2 regions of the Tuberibacillus sp. Marseille-P3662 genome follow, and region 2 is predicted to be linked to the other one. Evidence: riboswitches for the same ligand, from Rfam matches in the RefSeq annotation. Region 2 holds a riboswitch; the other holds the start of a gene.
The links. A riboswitch is a leader RNA that binds a small molecule or an ion and turns the genes downstream of it on or off. The one in region 2 is predicted to bind thiamine pyrophosphate.
Positions count from the first base shown of each region.

Region 1: another riboswitch for thiamine pyrophosphate. It lies ahead of thiD (bifunctional hydroxymethylpyrimidine kinase/phosphomethylpyrimidine kinase); the one in region 2 lies ahead of B9Y89_RS03650 (thiamine phosphate synthase).

Region 1 is NZ_FXBS01000003.1:145,124-149,200, reverse strand. It holds gene thiE (thiamine phosphate synthase) at 1-14, opposite strand, end outside; gene thiM (hydroxyethylthiazole kinase) at 4-822, opposite strand; gene thiD (bifunctional hydroxymethylpyrimidine kinase/phosphomethylpyrimidine kinase) at 834-1,634, opposite strand; TPP riboswitch at 1,705-1,817, opposite strand; gene B9Y89_RS02135 (arginase family protein) at 1,930-2,697, shown strand; gene B9Y89_RS02130 (AI-2E family transporter) at 2,745-3,818, opposite strand; gene B9Y89_RS02125 (type 1 glutamine amidotransferase domain-containing protein) at 3,948-4,077, opposite strand, start outside.
Region 2 is NZ_FXBS01000004.1:14,779-18,855, forward strand. It holds gene B9Y89_RS03635 (thiazole synthase) at 1-321, opposite strand, end outside; gene thiS (sulfur carrier protein ThiS) at 324-527, opposite strand; gene thiO (glycine oxidase ThiO) at 527-1,654, opposite strand; gene B9Y89_RS03650 (thiamine phosphate synthase) at 1,647-2,258, opposite strand; TPP riboswitch at 2,511-2,609, opposite strand; gene B9Y89_RS03655 (TerC family protein) at 3,102-3,899, shown strand; gene B9Y89_RS03660 (small acid-soluble spore protein P) at 3,971-4,077, opposite strand, start outside.

The DNA.
Region 1 (4,077 bases), on a different contig from region 2:
ATGTTAGGTTTCAATAGCTGTCACCCTCGCTACATTTAAAGATGATTGTGTAACGACCGCCTCAATCGCATCCATCAATTTGATTCTGAATGTACCAATCCCTTCGTCAGGTGCTAACCGTTCCGCGGCTAATTCACCAGCAAGCCCCATGGTCAAAGCCCCTGCTATACTAGCAAGCTGCGCATGTTCAGCAACCGCAGCAAATGAAGCGATAATCGAAGAAACCATGCAGCCAGTCCCAGTTACTTTAGCTAAGTTTGAGTGTCCAGCTTTAAGGGTCAGGACATTGGATCGATTGGCAATAACGTCACTTTCACCAGTAATAGCCACTTCTGCACCGATTTTCTCCGATAAAGTTCTAGCGGCTTGGAAAGCCGTATCAAACGCATCGCCAGCATCAACACCCTTTGATTCCGATTCAAAACCAGCTAACGTCTTAATTTCAGATATATTACCACAGATCACCGTTGGCTTAACCTTAGTCAGCAATTCTGAAACTTGTTGACGGCGATAACTCGTTGCTCCAACACCGACCGGATCCAAAATAACAGGAATCCCCAAATGATTGGCTGTCTGCCCGGCTTGTAACATGGCCGTTAAGGTCTGATCATTTAAGGTACCAATGTTTAATACAAGCGCTTGAGCCCCTCCGGCCATCTCTGCAGCCTCATTGGGACTATCAGCCATTACAGGGCTCGCACCAACAGCTAATGTCGCATTAGCGCTATCATTAACAGTTACTTGATTGGTGATATGGTGGACGAGCGGGTGAGTCTGGATGAGTTTGTGACAAAGTGTATTCATCTCTTCTTGACGAATCACAAGAATCCCCCTTAGTTTTTTCCTGCTTCCAAATACCATTGGTAAAAATGGTGGGTCGGTCCATGGCCCTTACCTAGATCTAAGGCATGAGCAATCGCGCCCTCAATATACTTTTTCCCTTTTTCAACAGCTGTTGTTATTTCATCTCCCTGTGCTAAATAAGCCGCAATCGCTGATGATAATGTACACCCCGTACCATGAGTATTCTTGGTTTGCTTCCGATCCCCAAGCAATTTATGGACCGAATCACCGTCAAATAATATGTCAGTTGGGTCACCTGTTAAATGACCGCCTTTAACAAGGACCGACTGTGATCCAAGATCATAGATATCGCGTGCCGCTTGTTCCATATCTTCTTCAGATTCAATGGAAGCATTAGCTAAGTTTTCCGCTTCTTTAATATTCGGTGTCACGACCGATGCTAACGGGATTAATGTTTGAACAAGTGCCTCCTTAGCATCAGGATGTAATAGGTGGTGACCACTTTTGGAAATCATCACGGGGTCAACAACAATCCAACGCGGTTGATAGTATTTTAGTTTCTCCGTGATGATTTGAATCGTCTCAGGCTTTGAAACCATCCCAATTTTCACAGCATCAACTGGCAGATCGGTCAATACCGCATCAAGTTGCTGGCTGACCATCTCTGGTGATACGTCTTCAACGCCTTCGACGCCTACAGTGTTTTGGGCAGTAATGGCCGTGATGACACTCATGCCGTAGACACCGTTTGCAGAAAATGATTTCAAATCCGCCTGGATTCCCGCGCCACCACCGCTGTCAGAACCAGCAATTGTTAAGGCTGTCCGCATCTTCTCTTTCACTCCTTTATAAATAGAAACGCAAACCCCTCATCAGGATTTGCGTTCAGAAAGTCATAGCTATACTTATACGTGACTTCCCTCCGCTGGTGTGAACCAGATCAGGTAAAAGGGTTAGAGACTTCTTCGGGTCCCACTCTCAGCCGGCCATTTCCGACTCCCCCAGTGCTTATTCTATTATCAAACTACCATAAACTTAATTATGATTCAAATAGGCCAATCTCAAAATTTTAAAATAGTCTGATAATACGTTATAATTGATAAAAGAATAGAGGAGGATTTGATGATGGGACTGACAAATAGGGACATCACATTTTTAAACTTTGATGACACTTACGATTCACAGTCAAGATTGCTTCAAGATTATAGACATCAATGGATCAATCTTAATGACATCCAACATACGAACCTTTTTTGTGAAGAACAATCTTTGCGACATATCCAACAACGCCTCCATCAATACGTTAACACCGGTATCCATTTTATCGGCAGCGGTAATTACCATTATGTTTCTTATTTACTCTTATCCGAACTCCAATCCCCTTTTACACTGATTCTACTAGACCACCATACCGATATGCTTAAGGAAACATCGCTGATGACCTGCGGTTCTTGGGTTGCAGACGCTTTAGCCAAGCTAAATCATTTACAGCAAGTCATCATCGTCGGCCCAGATGAATCAGCTCGTGAACAACTCGACCCCAGGCTTAGAAATCGTGTCTCTTTATATCCTAATGAACGCATTACACCTGAAAGAATCAATGCTATTATGGCCAATATCCCATCGGAACACATATATATCAGTCTTGATAAAGATGTTATGGATCAGACATATGCCGCCACCAACTGGGATCAAGGCAAAATGACAATGACCGGATTGTTAGCATTACTAACAAGTCTTGTTAAAAATTATAATGTCAGTGGTTTTGACGTATGTGGTGAATGGCCTATCTTGGGTGGAGAGGTGTTCCATCCTAAAACACAAAAGGCTGTTCGAAAAAACGAGGAAACGAATAGGGGGATTTTGCAAGCATTGCTCAAAACATCTTCATAACTAGCAAAGAATAACCATCCCCTTATGGTCTGGGGATGGTTATTTCTCTAAGTCTGTTTCTTCGATTGTGTCTTCCACAATTTATAGATATGGATCACGAACACTTTAGTCACCGCATAAGTCGGAATCGCTAAAACAACGGCCATAATCCCAGCAAAATTCCCGGCAGCCAATACTAAACAAATAATCGTCAACGGATGGATATCCAAGGCTTTCCCGACAACATTCGGTGAAATAAAATTGCTTTCAATTTGTTGGGCCACCAACATTATAATGACAACGTATATCACCATAAATGGATCTTGAAACAAAGCTACGATGATCGCTGGGACGACAGCAATATAAGGACCAATAAATGGAATGACATTCGTCATCATGCCGAAGAGGGACAAGACGAGTGAATAATGCAGACCAAGGATTGAATAACCTATAAGCAACAAAACGCCGACACAAGTGCTGACAATTAATTGCCCTTGGATATATTTTGCCAGTGTTGAATCCATGTCTTTCAAAATTGAAGCCACATCATCGCGACTACTTTCCGGAAAAAACTTAAGCACAGACGGCAAAAAATGATCCTTATCATTCAGCATGTAAAATAAAATAAACGGAACAATCACCAAAACTAATACCAATCCGAATAACGAACTGAAAAAGTTGATCATAACCGTACCTGTGTTCATGAGAATCGACTTAATTTGATTGGTCGTTTGATCGATGAAGTCATTCACGTAAGTCGGGAATTCTTGTTGGTTGTTTTGCCAGTATGTAATGCCTTCTTCAATTTTTGAAACCATGTCAGGAAAATTATTAATGAGGCGTGTAAATTGCTCTTGGATAATAGGTCCTGCTATACCTACAAACACGGATAACACAGCTATGATCGCAAGAAACACAATAAGAATAGATAACTTCTTTGGTACAGATCGTTTTTCTAAAAAAACCTGTATGGGACGGAAAAGGTAAAACAAAATGCCCGCTATAAAAAATGGCAAAAATAAGGTCGAGATTAATACTTTTAGAGGCCGTAAAATATAACTTGTCTTATCTAGCAAGAAAATAATAACAAGAAACAAAATAATCCCAATAGCAATACGAAACCAGCGACTTCTATTAAACAATTGATCAGTCTCCATTTTTCATTCATTTTCTTAAATTTTTCCTCTTGTAATCGTAATATAACGACAAACTGATTTCATGTCAATAAAGAAAACGTCCCCCGGTCAACCGAGGGACGTAGAATGAATCCATTAGCCTTCAAGAATTTTTAGTGACTCGCGATTAAATGCCGGTATATCGTCTGGCGTCCGACTTGTCACAAGTTGATTGCAACAGACGACAACTTCTTGATCCTTATAATTAACGCCAGCGTATTCCATA
Region 2 (4,077 bases):
TAATAGAGTCTTTTGATCACCGATCACTTCGACCTTAATCATATCACATAGTCCAGAAGCTTTCGCGAGTTTCGCGGTCCTGACCGCTTCTTCCGCTGTTGTTGCTCCAGCTGTATTCGGTAATAACGTGTATTGATGAACATTGATTTCCTCTAAAAAATTGGGTTGATCAGGTTCAAAAATGTTCATCCGCCGCACGGCAAACGTCAGCACTTCCGTTTCCGAAGCCTGGACCGCTTCGGTTTGTACCTGTAAGTCATCATACTTCCCAGTTCCCAAGAGTAACCGTGATTGAAATTGATATCGACCGATTGTTAACATGATCATCCGCCTCCTACAAAATGAACAATTTCAATTTTATCACCGTCTTGAATGTAACTTTTTTCATAGTTATTTTTTTTCATAATCGTTTGATTGTGTTCAACGACCGCCATTTTTTCTTGCAATTGATAAAATCCTAGCAAATCATTGATTGTGTGAACGTCTTCTGGTAATGACACATCTTGGCCATTAATAACAACAGCCATTACTTCAAAACCTCCTTGCTTGAATATTGGGAATGAGAAAATGGTGTTAAATCAATGTCCGGTTGCCGGCCCTGGACCAGTTGTGCGAGCAGCCAGCCAGTCACAGGGCTTAGTAGAATCCCATTGCGATGGTGCCCAAAACCATACCATAAATTTTCGGTATGAGGTGCCTGACCAATATAGGGTCGCCTGTCTCGGGTTGTCGGCCTGAGCCCGGCCCAGATCTGGTCAATCTTAGCTTGGCTGAGTGCTGGCAGCAAGGCTCTAGCAGAAGATAATAATTGGTAAACACCGTCCACAGTGACATCCGTGTCATAGTCATAAGGTTTTTCTGTAGCACCAATATAGACTTTATCCCCTTGTTTGGGTGTGATGTAACATGATTCGGAAAAAATCGTCCGAGACAACATGGGCTCAGCCACGCGTACAGATAGGGCTTCACCCTTAATTGGAAATAGGTCAATATCAGCATGCGTCAGGTCTGTCTTCCCACTCCATACCCCTGCAGTGACAATGACATGATCAGCAGCATAATCCCCTTTTAACGTTCGTACCCCTGTCACCTTCTCACTTTCTTCCATCACTTCCAAAACATCATTATGTTCTTCCAATTTCGCACCATAGTGCACCGCTGCTCGTGCCAAAGCTTGTGTTAAATCAGTCGGCTCGACCTGACCTTCATAAGGAAAATAAAGAGCACCGGAAATCGTGTCTGAGAGAGCCGGTTCAGTCGCTAACACTTCGGATCGTGTCAGACATTGGGCGGTCTCCCCTTGACGCCGCTGCCAATCGGCTATTGTCTCCATACGTGCCATATCCTGTTCTGAGAATGCCGGCCGCATCGCACCTGACTGCCGATAAACAATATCAATCCCCGTTAATTGACGTAATTCCTCACTAAGTTCAGAAAACATAGAACGGCTGCGTTTCGCCAAGTCATACAGCGGCGATGGGCCATCAAGTTCGGTTTGCACACCAAGCATGCCGGCAGCTGCTTGTGATGTCCTCGATCCAATCTTGTCCTTTTCCACTAAAAGCACCCGCTGGCCGGCTTTGGCTGAATAAAATGCCGCCGCACAACCGATGACACCTCCGCCAACAATCAAGACATCGTATTTTTTAACCATAATGTCCTTGCACCTCCAATTGCATCCGAATCGCCTCCGCTTCACGCTCCGGCTCCTCCGATTGCATGATCCCGTTCATCACCGCGACACCATGCGCTCCAGCGTCCATGACCTTTGCCACGTTGTCAGCCTGAATCCCACCAATCGCGAGTACTGGGATATCGACGGCTTGGCACACTTGTTTTAACGTTTCAATGCCTTGTGGCATGAGCCCTCGTTTGCTAGCCGTTGAAAAAACATGACCGAACAAGAGATAATCAGCACCTGCTTCCGCTTTTTGAGCAGCTGAATCACTGGAATGACTGGAGCAACCAACGTGTAAATGGGGATAAGATGCTTTCCATTTTTTCGGGGAGTCATCTTCGGGCAAGTGGATACCGCCAATGTCAGATAAGTGGTTCATTGTAGCTCCAGTATTTAAAATGATCTTGTCAGTGGGACATTTATTTTCAAGCATTGCCTCGACCCATTGCCTGATCTCTAATGCAGTGCGCTGCTTTTCACGAATGTGGACAGCATCAATCCAAGGTTCAATCGATGTTAAAACCTTTAGAAACTGTGACAACGATTGTTGTCCATTTGATATGACATGAAAGGCTGGCATCATCTCCCCCTCCCTTCAAAATAAGAATGATGTCTTAGAAACATAAATGAGCGGGTTTCTCCGAAAAATGAGCGGTTATCGGAAGAAATGAGCGTTCTATCACCAAAAGTGAGCGTTTCTTTCCGAAATTGAGCGATTTTTACGAAAAATGAGCGAAATCCCATAAAAAGTGAGCGACCTCAACCCTTAATAAAATTCATACAAAAAACCACTCTCCAACAGGAAAGTGGTTTGACAAACGTAAGTATGATCATCCGTCAACCCCTACTTTCCTTCGCTGGCACAAACCAGATCAGGTTCCAAGGGTTCGGATGATTCCGTCTCAGCCCGAAGGCACCCCTAGCAGAGTTTTATTAAAGTCGATTTATTTGTTTTCATAATACCATGTATTGAAGGCGTTCACAACATCTTTTTCAGACCATTCATATTTTCAAGCCTTGATTTAATATTTAAACCAAACTTGCCATCCTTTACTCTTAATTTTGGCAAATATGGTGCGTCCATGATGTCACTATGTGTTCCTCTTGATATTTGTCCAAGTGTGATGCCACAATCCCTACGCCCTTTAAAATCGTTTAAGTTGACAGTTCATCGTTATTCCCTTATGCTATAATCAGCTTATCAGAACTGAATAACCTTTTGTTGTCAAAGGGGAGTAGCTTAACAATAACGGTCGTCATTACGGGATCAAACCCCGGCCGTCATTGGCAACTGTTTGAGTTGTTAGCAAGACCTTTGCCTATATTTGGGTAAAGGTCTAATTTGGTGTTGAATGCCTTTGCCCAAAATTGGGTAAAGGTATTTTTTTATGTACAAACTACGTCTGATGAAGGGAGTATCGATATGGACTCAATTTGGCTTGAATATGGTTGGACTTTGTTAATATTAATCGGTTTAGAGGGGATCCTATCAGCTGACAATGCCCTCGTTCTAGCGATCATAGCAAAACACTTACCGGACAAACAAAAAAAACACGCCATTGACTATGGCATCTACATGGCGTTTGTTTTCCGATTCATCTCCATTTTTCTTATATCATTTTTGACAGATATTTGGCAAGTTCAGGCCATCGGTGCAGCATATCTTATTTACTTAGGCGGCAAACATGTTTATGGTAACTTCTTTAGTTCAGAAAAAGAACACGAAGAAGATAATGAAAATAAAAAAGGAGCCGGTTTTTGGACAACAGTAGCCAAAATTGGCATAGCGGACATTGCTTTTGCTATTGACTCCATTCTGGCAGCTGTCGCCCTTGCTGTCACATTGCCACCAACTCCACTGCCACGGTTTGGTGGTATGGATGGTGGACAATTTGCAATTATCGTGGCTGCAACAGTAGCAGGACTTATTTTAATTAAGTTCGCAGCGAATTGGTTTGTGAGACTTCTTGACAAACGTCCCGGTCTAGAAACAACCGCTTACATGATCGTTGCATGGGTCGGTGTCAAACTAGCTGTTATTACACTCGCACATCCGAGCATCGGCGTATTAAATGAACATTTCGTACACAGTACAGCTTGGAAACTAACCTTCTGGGGTGTTCTAATCGTAATTGCGGTTGGCGGATGGTTTTTGTCAGGAAGAAAGTCACCTGACCAAGGCGAAGACACCCCATCGTCTTCAAACCGTTCAGAACCTTAGGTAATCTCCAGTGTATAAGATGATAGCTAAGAAAGCGAGTCCCTTTGTTGGACTCGCTTTAATTGGATGATTTAACTGCCTTCACCATGGTTGTTACGCGAATGGTTATGATTCTTGACTTTTTTTGAACCACTAAGCGGTTCAGGTTGATGGCCCTTGCGTTCGGGATGCTTTTTGT